2 regions of the Streptomyces sp. Je 1-4 4N24 genome follow, and region 2 is predicted to be linked to the other one. Evidence: riboswitches for the same ligand, from Rfam matches in the RefSeq annotation. Region 2 holds a riboswitch; the other holds the start of a gene.

Region 1 (7,195 bases), 1.6 Mb from region 2:
CCGCCTACGTCGAGGAGTCCTTTGCGCACATGGAAGAGGCGTTCTCCGCGATCGAGGAGTGCCCCGTCCCGGTGGTCGCCGAGATCCGCGGGGTCGCCGCCGGTGCGGGATGCCAGCTCGCCCTCGCCTGCGACCTGCGGCTGATGGCGGATTCCGCCCGGATCGGGATGCCGATCGCCCGGCTCGGCATCCTCGCCAGCCCCGCGTTCGCCGCCCGCATGGTCGCCCTGACCGGCCCGTCCGTGGCACGGGAGTTGCTCTACACCGGCCGGTTGGTCGACGCCCGCACGGCGGTGGAGCTCGGACTGGCCGACCACCAGGTTCCCGAGGCGCAACTCACCGACCGCACGGGCCGGCTCACCGCTGCGGTCGCCGCGCAGCCGCCGGCGGCGATCCACGCCGCCAAGCTGGCGGTCGGTGCCGTGCTGGGACCGCAGCGGCAGGCCACCGCCGTCAATCCCCGGCCGGCGGTGGCGCGGTCGCACTTCGGCCAGGCGATCGCCGCGTTTCTCGGGCAGCAGCCGGCGGCAGTCCCACCGGAGCCGCCCTTCGGGCCCTGAGCAGGGATGACGTGCGGCGGGTGCGAGGTGATGGCCTCGGACCCGCCGCATGCCCCCGCCGCACGCCCTGTTGTTCGCCGTGGGGGCGCTGTGTATCGTCGGAGGCGTGACTTGAAGTTTCAAGTAACTGTCGCGGCCTCGCGGGGCCGCCCCCGACATGCGAAAGAGCGCCCCTGATGACGTCCCCCCTCGGCACCCTCGCGTCCTCGCGCCTCGCCATCCCCACACGATCTGCCCCCTCTCCGCGCGGCTACGACGCCGGGCTCCTCCTGCTGCGCCTCGCGCTCGGACTGACCATGGCGGCCCACGGCGCCCAGAAGCTCTTCGGCTGGTTCGGCGGACCGGGACTGGACGGGACCGGGCAGTTCTTCACGATGAGCGGATATCCGGCGGGCAGGACGATGGCTGTCGTCGCCGGCCTCACCGAGACGCTCGGCGGGCTCGGGCTGGCGGCCGGGCTGCTCACGCCGCTGGCCGGTGCGGCGGTCGTCGGCACGATGATCAATGCCCTTGCCGTGAAGTGGGGCGGCGGCTTCTTCGCACCCAAGGGGGTGGAGTACGAGCTGCTGCTGACCGTCGGTGCGGCGGCACTCACGCTGACCGGGCCCGGCCGCTACGCCATCGACCGTCTCCTGCCCGGCCTGCGTGCAGCTCGGCCGGTCCATGGCCTGCTCGCGCTGCTGCTGGGTGTGGTGATGGCCGCCGGGGTGCTGCTGGTCCGGAAGTGACGCTTGGGATGAGTCCCGGGGGCGGCTGCCTTGCCGCGGGGGTACCGGGAGTGCGCCATGGTCCGGACGCCGGCCGGTCGGATACCGGCCGGCCCTGGGCAGCGGCCGGGTGTGCGAGGTAGAGCAGAAGCAGGGGGCGGCGCCACGGTGGTGTCGCGGCCGGGAGATCGGAGAACAGGCTCCATGTCCGTACGACGTCTGAACCACGCGGTGCTCAACGTCCGCGATGTGCCGCGGTCGGTGGCGTTCTACACCGAGGCCCTCGGGCTGGCGGTGGATGTCGAGATACCGGGGCGGGCCGCGTTTCTCAGCGCTCCCGGCTCACACAACGATCATGATCTGGGGCTGTTCGCGGTGGCACCGGACGCGCCGGGGCCCGAGGCCGGGCGGGTCGGGCTGTACCACCTGGCCTGGGAGGTCGGCACCCTCGGCGAACTCGTCGCGGCCCGGACGCGGCTCACCGAGCGAGGCGCCCTGGTGGGCTCCAGCGATCACCTCGTCGCCAAGTCGCTGTACGCCAAGGACCCGGACGGCAACGAGTTCGAGGTGATGTGGCGGGTCCCGCGGGAGGACTGGCCGGGCCCGGACCTGCCGGACCGGCTGCTGCCCCTCGATCTGGGGGCGGCGCTGGAGCGCTGGGGCCCGGACCGGGAGACGGGCGCCGCCGCCGGCTCGGCCACCTGAGGGGCCCCGGGCGGCCCGAGCTTCCTCAGGTACCGGGCGTGGCCTGCTCCGCCGGCTCCGCTCGCCCGGCCCGCGCCGCCCAGCGCTTCTCGACGCCGGCCAGCCGCCAGTACGCCAGCGCCGCGGCCCACACCACCACGAACAGGCCGACGATGATGAAGCCGGCATTGTCGAGGTCGAGGCCGGAAATCCAGCCGGTCAGCGCGTCGTTGAGGCCGAGCTTGTCGTGCAGCACGGTCACCAGCTCGATGGTGCCGATGAAGAAGGCGACGGCGATCGACAGACCGGTGATGGTGAGGTTGTAGTAGACCTTGCGCACCGGGTTGGAGAACGCCCACTGGTAGGCGAAGTTCATGAAGGTGCCGTCGAGGGTGTCGAACAGGCTCATGCCCGCGGCGAACAGCAGCGGCAGGCACAGGAGCGCGTACCAGGGCAGGCCCGCCGCGGCGCCGCTGCCCGCCATCACCATCAGGGTCACCTCGGTCGCGGTGTCGAAGCCGAGGCCGAAGAGGAAGCCGAGCGGGAACATCTGGCCGGGGCGGGAGATGGAGCGGGTGAACCGCCCCAGGAAGCGGTTCATGAAGCCGCGCGCATCGAGGCGCTGCTCCAGTTCGGCCTCGTCGTAGCGGCCCTCGCGCATCCCGCGGAAGACCCGCCAGATCCCGGCCAGCGCGACGAGGTTGAGGGCGGCGATGAGGTAGAGGAACGTTCCCGAGACCGTGGTGCCGACGGTGCCCAGGATCTGGTGCGTACGGGACTCGTCGTCGAGCAGCGTGCCGGCCAGCTGGGCGCCGCCGGCCACGAGGGCCGCCATCGCCACGACCACGCTGGAGTGTCCGAGGGCGAACCAGAAGCCGACCGAGACCGGACGCTTGCCGTCGGCCATCAGCTTGCGGGTGGTGTTGTCGATCGCGGCGATGTGATCGGCGTCGAAGGCATGCCGCATACCGAGGGTGTACGCGGTGACGCCGAGCCCGACGCCGAAGACCTGGCTGCCGACGGAGTAGTGGTGCGGGACCACGAGCAGGAAGAGCACGCCGAAGGCGACGACATGCAGCCCGGCTATGACGGCCATCAGGCCCGCGGTGCGGAGGGTGTCCTGCCGGCGCCAGCGGAACGCGGCCGGGGCAGGGGTGTTCGGGGTATCGGTGGACAGGGCCATCCGGCGGTCACGCTCCAGCACCTCGTGGATCAGTTCGTGAGATGCCGTGGCCGGTCTCCTGGCTTGGGGGTACCACCCTGCTCCTTCAGAGCTTGGGGGAAGGTGCCCGCTTCCGCCCCCGCCTTCCCGGCCGCGGGCTGCGGTCAGTGGCGCCGCAGGCGCGCCAGGCACCTGCGGAAGGGGTGGAAACTCCCCGATCACAGTGGCGAGGGCCGCTCCGGACTGGGACCACAAGGGTCCGTCACCGGCTTCCCGAACACCACGGCCCGGCCACTCTAGCCGCCGCCCGGACGGCGCTCGATGTGCGGGGGTTTCCGCCGTGCGGAGGGAGAGCGGCCCGCGGTGGGTCAGTGGTCCAGGAGCGGGTCAGTAGTCCAGGGAGCAGAGGAAGGCGTGCAGTTCGTGGTCGAAGAGCGGGGTGTTCTCCAGGTTGACCATATGGGCCGCACCCGGTATTCGGACTCTTCGGGCGCCCGGGACGGTCAGGGCTATCGCATGGGCGTTGGCGGAGATGTCACCGCTGTCGAGATCGCCGTCGAACACGACCGTCGGCACCCGGATCTCGCCGAGGCGGCCGGCGGCGCCGACCTCCAGCGGCATACCGGCACCCATACCGTCGGCATGGACCTCCACATTGGCCGCGGCCGAGGCGCGCATCCGTTCGCGGAATCCCGGGTGCACCGCGGACGGCTCGCGATGGGGCCCGTCCACCCACATCCGCAGGAAGTGCTCGACATACCGCTCCGCGCCGTCCGGTGCGCCGATCGCCGCGACCTGCTCCTTGATGTGCTCCAGGACGAAGGGGTCGGTGAAGGCACGGCCACTGATCCCGGGGGCGGCGAGCGCGAGGGCCGTCACCCGGTCCGGGTGGGCGAGGGCGGTGTCGAGCGCGACCCGCGCGCCGTGGGAAAGGCCGACGAGGACCGCGCTGGGGACATCGAGCGCGTCGAGCAGGGCACACAGATCGTCGTGGTTGGCGTAGTCCCCGGTCACGGTGGAGGACAGGCCGTGGCCGCGGGAGTCGTAACGGATCGCGCGCAGGCCGGAGTTGACCAGCCAGGTGAACTGCTCGTCCCACATGTGCTGGTCGAGCATGCCGCCGTGCAGGAGTACCACCGCAGGGCCCGAGCCGGCCGTCTCGTAGAACAGCTCGCCCTCGTCGACCGGCACGAGGCCGTTGTCGATCTCGGACCAGGCGGTGATTCTCTGCGTCATGCTCCTGACCGTCCTTTGTGCATGAGAGGGGTGGTGGCAGGTCTGCTGTCGTGACCTTCAGGCTTGCCGTTGCTCCCGTTACTGCCTTCACTGCCACGACTGTCCCGACTGCCCCGACTGTCGGTTTCCTCCGGTTGAACGCGCGAGCCGTTCGCCAGGTGCCGGAATTCCTCGCCGAGTCGGTCGAGGACGTGCAGTGCGGTGCGGACGTCCTCGGCGGGCAGGTCGGCCAGCCGCTGCCGCAGCTCCGTCGCCTCGAACTGCTGGATCCCGCGTATCGCCGCCGTGCCTTCGGCGGTGAGCCGGATCAGGGAGGAGCGGCGGTGTGCGGGATTCGGGGCCGTCACGACCAGGCCGAGCTCCGCGGCGTGATTCACCCAGCGCTGCACCGGCTGGCGGTCGAGCCCCAACGTGCGCGCCAACTGCGGGACGGTGCGGGGGCCTTCGGTGTGCAGGGCGTCCAGCAGTGCGTGTTCGCCGGCGGTCATGCCCGTGTCGGCCAGCTCGCGTTCCACCGCGCGCACGACCGTGCGGTGCAGTGGCCACAGGCGTCGGATGACGTCGTACAGCAGATCTTCGCTGGCCGTCGGTTCCCCGGCGCCGTCACCGCCGGCGTGCCCACCGGCGGGTCCGTCGGCATCCCTCTCGATATCCCCCTCAATGACACTCATGATGTCATGATGACATCGGTGATGTCGTTTGGGAAGGGGTCTTCCGCGGAATGGAGTTGAGGAGACGGATGAGTGTGCTGAGGCTCGTGTGACCGGTGGGCGAGTGGCGAATGGGCGAGGAGAGGTGGACGGCGAATGAAGGTCGTTCTGTTGCGTGCGGTCGGGGTCGCCACGGCGGTCTACGGGGCGGCGGTGGCCGCGGTGCCCGATCTGCTGGCACGGCCCTCGGGGCTGGTCGATGAGGAGGGGCGGACCGGCCGGGCCACGCGCACCTCGCTGCGCCCGCTGGCCTGGCGGGACGCGGTGAGCGGGCTGGCCATGGCGATGGCTCCGGACGGCCCGGCGCTGCGCACCGCCGCGTATGTGCGGATCGCGGCCGACTTCGGGGATGCGGTCCTGCTCGGTGTGACGCTGCCCGGCCGCGACCGGAAGCTGGCGGCGGTGGCGGTGTCCGTCGGGTGGGGCGCACTGTCGGTGGCCGGGCTGCTGGCGGGCGGGCGGCAGGAGGTCAGGCGCCCCCGGGCGGCAGAGCCTCTTCGGGGGTGAAGGTGACGACGAGGTCGGCGCGGTCGCGAGTGGCCGCCACGACACGGGCGTTGGCCTCGTCCGAGGCGTGGACGAACCGCTCGGCGTCGGCGCGCGGGCGCCCGAAGTGCTCATGGCGGTCGACCAGTCGCCGGATCCGCTCCGGGGTGTCCAGGTCCACGTACCAGACCTCGTCGAGCAGTGCGCGGACCCGCGACCAGGGCGCGGAGTCCAGGAGGAGGTAATTGCCCTCGGTCACGATGAGCGGGATGTGGGGTGCCACGGGGATGCTGCCGGCCACCGGTTCCTCGATACGGCGGTCGAACGCCGGGGCGTAGACGGCGCTGTCCGGCTCCGGGTCGCGCAGGCGCGCCAGCAGTGCCGCGTATCCGGCCGGATCGAAGGTGTCCGGCGCGCCCTTGCGGTCCGTACGGCCCAGGCGGCGCAACTCCGCCTCGGCGAGATGGAAGCCGTCCATCGGGACGAGCGCCGCCCGCCCGGCCAGTTCCGCCACGAGGTGGGCGGCGAGAGTGGACTTGCCGGCGCCGGGCGGGCCGGTGATGCCGAGCAGCCGGCGCCGGGCGGGAGTCGCGGAATCGGCGAGCCGGCGGGCGCGGGAGAACAGATGCCGGGGATCCATGGTGCGTCCATCGTGCCCGATCGGCGGCGCCGGCGGCCGGATGTGCCCCCCGGCCGGATGTGCCCCCCCCGGCCGGGGCCGAGCCTCGACGGTCGCCTCGGCGGCGGCGCTCGGAGCCGCGTTCCGGTCGTAAGACACCCCTGAAGGCGCGACCGCAGGTCAGATGACCGCTCGGGCGGCGCTCAACGAGCGTCGGGTGCAGTCCGGTTGGTGAGGCCCAGGCGCCACAGGGACGTGACCTCGGCGGCGCGGGCCACGTGGAGCGGGTCCGAGGTGTCGCGGGCGCGCGGATGGCGCGGGGTGATGTCGAGCCGGCCCAGGACCGTGAGGCCGGCCCCGGCGAAGGCGTCGAGGAGTGCGGCGTGCGGACGCAGCCCGAGGTGTTCCGCCAGGTCGGAGAGGATCAGCCAGCCCTCGCCGTCCGGGGTCAGATGGCCGGCGAGGCCGTTCAGGAAGCCGTACAGCATGCGGTTGCCCGGGTCGTACACCGCGTGCTCCACGGGGGAGGTCGGTTTCGCCGGCACCCATGGAGGGTTGCAGACGACCAGCGGGGCGCGGCCGGCCGGGAACAGATCGGCCTCGATGACCTCCACCTGCCCGGCGACGCCCAGTCGTTCGGTGTTCTCGCGGGCACAGGCCAGCGCCCGCGGATCCTGGTCGGTGGCCACGACCCTGCGCACACCGCGCCGGGCGAGCACCGAGGCCAGGACGCCGGTGCCGGTGCCGATGTCGAACGCGAGCTCCTCGGAGGGCAGCGGCGCCTCGGCCACCAGGTCGACGTATTCGCCGCGGGCCGGGGAGAAGACGCCGTAGTGCGGATGGATCCGGTCGCCGCCGAGCGCCGGGATCTCGACGCCCTTCTTGCGCCATTCGTTGGCGCCGATCAGGGCGAGGAGCTCGCGCAGCGAGACGAGGGCGGTGGTCGGGTCCGGGCCGTCCGCGGCGGCGGACGCTTCCCCGACGGCCTCGCCGGGGCCGTATGCCCGGGTGCAGGCCTCGCGGACGTCGGG
Region 2 (7,195 bases):
GCAGGCGTTCGGCGATGACCTCCCAGGGCTTGAGGCGGTCGGAGAGGGAGATGACCGCGTAGTCGTGGCCGAGGGGGGCGCCGGCGCGGGCGGCGGCCGCGTTGGCGGCGGTGACGCCCGGGAGGACCCGTACGGGAATGTCGCGGTAGGGAGCCTGGCAGGCGACCTCCAGGACGGCGGTGGCCATCGCGAAGATCCCTGGGTCACCACCGGAGACCACGGCTACCTTGCGGCCACGCCGGGCCAGGTCGAGGGCGAGTTCGGCGCGTTCGGACTCGACCTTGTTGTCGGAGGCGTGGCGGCGCTGGCCGGGGCGCGGCGGGACGCGGTCCAGGTAGGTGGTGTAGCCGACGAGATCCTCGGCGGCGGCCAGGGCGCCGCGGGATTCGGGCGTCAGCCAGAGCGGCCCGGCCGGGCCGGTGCCGACGACCACGACCTCGCCGGGGCCGGACGGTTCGTCTGCCGTGACCGTCCCAGTTGACGTCCCCGTCCCCGTCCCCGTCCCCGTCCCCGTCCCTGTCCCCGTGGCCGTGGCCATGTCTGTGGACGTACCCGTACTGGGCGGCAGGTCCGCGATCCGGCTCGGTACGACGCTTACGGAGAAGTAGGGGACCGTCTCCGCGTCGATGTCCGCCAGCTTCTCGGTACGTTCGCCGGCCATCGTCGCGCGCTCGACGTAGTGGGCCTCCGGGAGGCGGCCGGAGCGTTCCATGGCGCGGCGGACGGTGGGGAAGGTGCGGCCCAGCTTCATGACGACGGCCGTGTCGGTCGAGGACAGGCGGGCGGTCAGTTCCTCCTCCGGGAGCGTGCCGGGCAGGATCGTCAGGACCTCGTCGGCCTCGGCCAGCGGCTTGCCCAGACGGGCCGCGGCGGCGCTGACGGAGGTGACGCCGGGGATGACCTCGGTCGGATAGCGGTGGGCCAGCCGCTTGTGCATGTGCTGGTAGGAGCCGTAGAAGAGCGGGTCGCCCTCGGAGATGACGGCGACGGTGCGGCCGGCGTCGAGATGGACGGTGAGGCGGGCCGCCGCGGCCTCGTAGAACTCGTCCAGCGCGCCCCGGTAGCCGCCGGGGTGATCGGTCGACTCGGTGGTGACCGGGTAGATCAGCGCTTCCTCGATGTGGTCGGCGCGGAGGTGCTCGGCGGCGATGGAACGCGCGATGGAACGTCCGTGCCGGGCGCTGTGGTAGGCGATGACGTCCGCCCCGGCGATGATCTGGACCGCCCGGACCGTCATGAGGGACGGGTCGCCGGGGCCGAGGCCCACACCGTAGAGGCGACCGGTCAGCTGCTGCTCGCTCACGCTTACTCTTCCTCGCTTGCCATGGCGTTGATCGCGGCCGCGGCCATGGCGCTGCCGCCCCGGCGCCCGCGCACCACGATGTGGTCCAGCTCCGACGGGTGGGCGATCAGCGCGTCCTTGGACTCCGCGGCGCCGATGAAGCCGACGGGTATGCCGATGACGGCGGCGGGGCGGGGCGCGCCTTCCTCGATCATTTCGAGGAACCGGAACAGGGCGGTGGGGGCGTTGCCGAACGCGACCACGGCGCCTTCCATCCGGTCCCGCCACAGCTCCAGGGCGGCGGCGCTGCGGGTCGTCCCCATCTTGGCGGCCAGGTCCGGGACCGACGGATCGGTGAGGGTGCACAGGACGTCGTTGCCGGCCGGCAGCCGCTTCCGGGTGACGCCGCTGGCGACCATGTTGGCGTCGCAGAGGATCGGCGCACCGGCGCGCAGCGCCTCGCGGGCGCGGGCCACCACCTCGGGGGTGAAGGCCAGATCGCGTACCAGGTCGACCATGCCGCAGGCGTGGATCATCCGGACCGCGACCCGGCTGACGTCGGCGGGCAGGCCGGCGAGGTCCGCCTCGGCGCGGATGGTGGCGAAGGACTGGCGGTAGATCGTCGCCCCGTCCTTCTCGTAGTCGAACGCGGTCACTGTGGCCTCGGGGTTGTCGGGTACGGGGCGGTTCTGGAGGTGGGGCATGGCGCTGTGGGTCGAGGGTGGTTCATGAGGTGGTGGGGCATGGCGCTGTGGGTCGGGGGCGGTTCATGAGGTGGTGGGGCATGGAGCTGCGGAGGGTGCCGCCGGTGCGGGATGCGGGGCGGGTGTGCTCTGCGGCTGTACTACGGAGACGCGGTAGCCCTCCGGCGTCGCCAGCACATCGACCCAGGCGCCGCGCGGGTGGCCGCAGCGGCGTTCGCAGCCGGACCAGTACACGGGGAGCCGGCGCAGGGCGGGCTGCTGTCCTGGCTCGCCGGGGACGGGGGTGCCCGCTGTGACGGCGGCCGACGCGTCGGCCCGTACGTCGGTACGGGACTTGGCGCAGCCGGGGCGGCCGGTGCAGGCGCCGATGCGGTGCCAGGGGGAGTCCGGGTCGGTGATCAGTCCGGCGGTGGACAGTTCGCGCAGGCGGGGAACTGCCGTGTCGGCGGACAGCCCGGGGATGACGATGCCGCGCCAGGGGGTGAGGCGGAGCGCGCCGGCACCGTCCTCGGCGGCGACGGAGGTCAGCAGGCGCCACTGGGCGACCGACAGCCGCCCCAGCGGCGCGAGGACGGAGAGCGCACGGGCGCCGTCGGTGCCCTCGATGACGCCGGGGGCGGAGGAGTCGGCGTACGGGACGGAGGCGGGGGGCGGGACGGAACCGGCGTACGGGACGGAGGGGGTGAACGGGACGGACGCGGCGTCAGGGACGGACTCGGCGTACGGCGCGGAGGCGGGTGTGGGCGCCTCGGTCGCGTCGGCGGTCCCGGTTACGTCGGCGGTCCCGGTTACGTCGGTGGTCCCGGCTACGTCGGTGGTACCGGTCACATCCGCGGACCCGCCCACATGAGCGGTTCCGGCCCCGGCCACCCCCGCAGCCACCGCCCCGGCCACCTCCGCGCACCCGATGCCCGCCGCGCGCAGTCGCTCCGCGACGGCCCGGGCCGTTAGACCGTGTCCGACCGGGAGTTCACGTACCCGCCAGGCGCCGCTGCCGCTCGCCTCAGCGGCGGTCAGGAAGGCCTCGGCGGCGGTGAGGGCGGCGCGCGGGGCGTCCGGCCCGGCGATCCGCAGCGCCGCCGGGTCGTCGCCGACCCGCAGCAGCGCGGTACCCCCGGACCCGGCCGGGCATCCGTATCTGGGCAGATCCCCGGCCCCGGGCAGATCCCCGGCCCCGGGCAGGCCCCCGTACCCAGGCTGGTCCCCGGCCCCGGACAGCTCCCCGTCCCCCATCGGCGCCCCGACCCCGCCCCGTTCTGCGACCAAGCTCACATCCCCGCCGAGTGCCGCCACATCGCCCCGTCCGTCGTCCAGGACGAAGAGGAAGCGGCCCGACAGCGCGGTCGCGGACTCGCTCGCGCAGAGCAGTCCGTCCAGCTCACGGGCCCACAACCGCACGTCAGAAGGGGTGTGCCGGTCGAGTCCGGCAAGGGGCGAGGCGAGGATGTTGCGGACGCGTTCGTGGCGCTCGGAGGGCAGCAGACCGGCGTCGCGCAGCAGGACGGCGAGCCGGTCGCCGCAGCCGTCCGGGAGGCCGCGGAGTTCCGCGTTGCCGCGGGAGGTGAGCGAGAGGTGGCCGTCGCCGAGCCGGTCCGCGGCGTCGGCCAGCGCCTCGGCCTGACGTACCGTCAAGTCTCCGGCGGGCAGCCGCACTCGGGCGAGGTGGCCGTCGGCGGCGGAGTGCAGCCGCAGCGCTCCCGGGCAGGCGTCACCGCGGTCCCGTATGGGCGGTTCGGCACCTTGGGGCCGTATCGAGGGGGAGGGCGGCATGGCCGCGAGCATACCCACGGAGGCGGGTGGCTCATCGGGGCCGGATCCGGCCAAGCTCCCGGTCCGGATCCGGGTACGGAGGCGAGCGCCCCCGTCCCGCTGCGGCCGGTCCGGAGGCCCGCTTACCTCCCCCGTCCACTGCCCTTACTATGCAGGTCGGTGGGTCGGCTGGCCCACCGGACGCCAGCGACGGCGCAGGGTCTTAGGGCCCAAGGGAGGAAGCCCGGTGAGAATCCGGCGCGGTCCCGCCACTGTGAACCCGGCAGCTGCCGGGTGAGTCAGGAACTCCCGCCGTCCATACGACCACCCGGGGCGCGGATACCCCGAGGAAGGCCTGCGCTCGCATGCTTCTGCTGCTGTCGACCTCCGACACCGACCTGCTCAGCGCCCGCGCGGCCACGGGTCCCGTGCCGTACCGGCTCGCCAACCCCGCCCGCCTCGACGTCGCCGAACTCCCCGCGCTGCTGGAGGGCACCGACCTCGTCGTCGTACGCCTCCTCGGCGGCATCCGTGCCTGGGAGGAGGGCCTGGAGGTGCTGCTCGCCGAGGACCAGCACCGGCCGGTCGTCGTGCTCACCGGTGAACAGGCCCCCGACGCCCAGCTCATGGAGCAGTCCACGGTCCCGGTCGGTATCGCGGCCGAGGCGCACGCCTACCTTGCGCACGGCGGTCCCGCCAACCTCGACCAGCTCGCCCGCTTCCTCTCCGACACGGTGCTGCTCACCGGCCATGGCTTCGAGCCGCCGGAGCCCGCCCCGTCCTGGGGTCCGCTGGACTGGGAAGGCCGCAACGAGAGCGGTCCGCTGGTCGCCGTGCTCTACTACCGCGCTCACCACATGAGCGGTAACACGGCCTTCGTCCGGACCCTGTGCGAGCAGATCGAGGCGGCGGGCGGGCGTGCCCGGCCGCTGTTCGTGGCCTCCCTCCGCGCCCCCGAACCGGAGTTGATCGAGGCGCTGGGGTCCGCCGACGCCCTGGTCACCACGGTCCTCGCGGCGGGCGGCAGCAAGCCCGCCGAGGCCTCCGCCGGCGGCGACGACGAATCCTGGGACGCGGGCGCGCTGGCCGCCCTGGACGTGCCGATCCTGCAGGCCCTGTGCCTGACCGGGCCGCGCAGCGCCTGGGAGGAGAACGACGAGGGGCTGTCGCCGCTGGACGCCGCCTCGCAGATCGCGGTCCCCGAGTTCGACGGCCGGCTGATCACCGTCCCGTTCTCCTTCAAGGAGGTCGACGAGGACGGTCTGCCCGTCTACGTCGCCGACCCCGAGCGCGCCGCCCGGGTCGCCGGGATCGCCGTCCGGCACGCCCGGCTGCGCCACATCCCGGCCGCGGACAAGCGCCTCGCGCTGGTGCTGTCCGCGTACCCGACCAAGCACTCCCGTATCGGCAACGCGGTCGGCCTGGACACCCCGGCCAGTGCCGTGGCTCTGCTGCGCCGTCTCCGGGCGGACGGCTATGACTTCGGCGACGAGACCGCCGAGCCGGTCCCGGGCCTGGAGTCCGGCGATGGTGACGAGCTGATCTACGCCCTCATCGACGCCGGCGGCCACGACCAGGAGTGGCTCACCGAGGAGCAGCTCGCCCGCAACCCGGTCCGGATCCCGGCCGCCGACTACAAGCGCTGGTACGCCACGCTGCCGCAGGAACTCCGGGACTCCGTCGAGGAGCACTGGGGGCCGCCGCCCGGCGAGATGTTCGTCGACCGCAGCCGGAACCCCGACGGCGACATCGTGCTGGCGGCCCTGCGCCGCGGCAATCTCCTGATCCTCATCCAGCCGCCGCGCGGCTTCGGCGAGAACCCGATCGCGATCTACCACGACCCCGATCTGCCGCCCTCGCACCACTACTTGGCGGCGTACCGCTGGATCGCGGCCTCCGCCGACGACGGCGGCTTCGGCGCGGACGCCATGGTCCACCTGGGCAAGCACGGCAACCTGGAGTGGCTGCCCGGCAAGAACGCGGGCCTGTCCGCGGCCTGCGGACCCGACGCCGCCCTCGGCGATCTGCCGCTGATCTACCCCTTCCTGGTCAACGACCCCGGCGAGGGCACCCAGGCCAAGCGCCGGGTGCACGCCACCCTCGTCGACCACCTCGTTCCGCCGATGGCCCGCGCCGAGTCCTACGGCGACATCGCGCGTCTGGAGCAGCTCCTCGACGAGTACGCGGCCATCTCCTCGATGGACCCGGCCAAGCTGCCCGCGATCCGCGCCCAGATCTGGACGCTGATCCAGGCCGCCAAGCTCGACCACGACCTGGGGATGGACGAACGCCCCGACGACGACGGCTTCGACGACTTCCTGCTGCACGTCGACGGCTGGCTGTGCGAGGTCAAGGACGCCCAGATCCGCGACGGACTGCACGTCCTGGGCGGCGCGCCGGCCGGTGAGGCCCGCGTCAACCTCGTCCTCTCCATCCTCCGCGCCCGCCAGATCTGGGGCGGTACGTCCGCCCTGCCCGGTCTGCGCGAGGCGCTCGGACTGGACGAGTCCGCGGCCACCCGTACGACCGCCGACGAGGCCGAGGCCACCGCCCGCGCCCTGGTGCAGGCGATGGAGGACGCCGGCTGGGACCCGGCGGCGGTGGCCGGTGTCGCCGACGGCCACCCGGCCGCGGTCGCCGACATCCTCGACTTCGCCGCCCGTCAGGTCGTCCCGCGCCTCGCCGCCACCACCGACGAGATCGACCACGCCGTGCATGCCCTCAACGGCGGCTTCGTCCCGGCCGGCCCCTCCGGCTCCCCGCTCCGTGGCCTGGTCAACGTCCTGCCGACGGGCCGGAACTTCTACTCCGTCGACCCCAAGGCCGTGCCCTCCCGCCTCGCCTGGGAGACCGGCCAGGCCCTCGCCGACTCCCTCCTGGCGCGCTACCGCGACGACAACGGCGACTGGCCGCAGTCCGTCGGCCTGTCGCTGTGGGGCACCAGCGCCATGCGGACGTCCGGTGACGACGTGGCCGAGGCGCTGGCGCTGCTGGGTGTCCGCCCCGTATGGGACGACGCCTCGCGCCGGGTCAACGGGCTGGAGCCCATCTCCCTCGCCGAACTCGGCCGCCCCCGTATCGATGTCACGCTGCGCATCTCCGGCTTCTTCCGGGACGCCTTCCCGCACGTCATCGGCCTGCTCGACGACGCCGTACGGCTCGCCGCCGGCCTGGACGAGCCGGACGGGGACAACTACGTCCGCGCCCATGCGCAGGCCGACCTCGCCGAGCACGGCGACGAACGCCGCGCCACCACGCGTATCTTCGGCTCCCGCCCGGGGACGTACGGTGCGGGCCTGCTCCAGCTGATCGACTCCCGCGACTGGCGCACCGACGCCGACCTCGCCGAGGTCTACACCGTCTGGGGCGGCTACGCCTACGGCCGCGGGCTGGAGGGCCGGCCGGCCCGCTCCGAGATGGAGACCGCCTACAAGCGCATCGCGGTCGCCGCCAAGAACAC

Evidence for each region. Region 2 has a riboswitch for cobalamin ahead of cobN (cobaltochelatase subunit CobN). Riboswitches for the same ligand answer to the same signal wherever they lie in the genome.
Region 1: it holds a riboswitch for cobalamin, as region 2 does, so the genes downstream of both, SLV14N_RS27970 (HoxN/HupN/NixA family nickel/cobalt transporter) here and cobN (cobaltochelatase subunit CobN) in region 2, are expected to answer to the same signal.

The regions. Positions count from the first base shown of each region.
Region 1 is NZ_CP110836.1:6,405,263-6,412,457, forward strand. It holds gene SLV14N_RS27955 (enoyl-CoA hydratase/isomerase family protein) at 1-560, shown strand, start outside; gene SLV14N_RS27960 (DoxX family protein) at 737-1,288, shown strand; gene SLV14N_RS27965 (VOC family protein) at 1,472-1,972, shown strand; gene SLV14N_RS27970 (HoxN/HupN/NixA family nickel/cobalt transporter) at 1,998-3,134, opposite strand; cobalamin riboswitch at 3,165-3,413, opposite strand; gene SLV14N_RS27975 (alpha/beta fold hydrolase) at 3,501-4,349, opposite strand; gene SLV14N_RS27980 (MarR family winged helix-turn-helix transcriptional regulator) at 4,346-5,020, opposite strand; gene SLV14N_RS27985 (hypothetical protein) at 5,156-5,566, shown strand; gene SLV14N_RS27990 (nucleoside/nucleotide kinase family protein) at 5,529-6,185, opposite strand; gene SLV14N_RS27995 (class I SAM-dependent methyltransferase) at 6,368-7,195, opposite strand, start outside.
Region 2 is NZ_CP110836.1:4,822,199-4,829,393, forward strand. It holds gene SLV14N_RS20945 (precorrin-2 C(20)-methyltransferase) at 1-1,303, opposite strand, end outside; gene SLV14N_RS20950 (precorrin-8X methylmutase) at 1,306-1,938, opposite strand; gene SLV14N_RS20955 (cobalamin biosynthesis protein CobG) at 2,050-3,768, opposite strand; cobalamin riboswitch at 3,930-4,067, shown strand; gene cobN (cobaltochelatase subunit CobN) at 4,101-7,195, shown strand, end outside.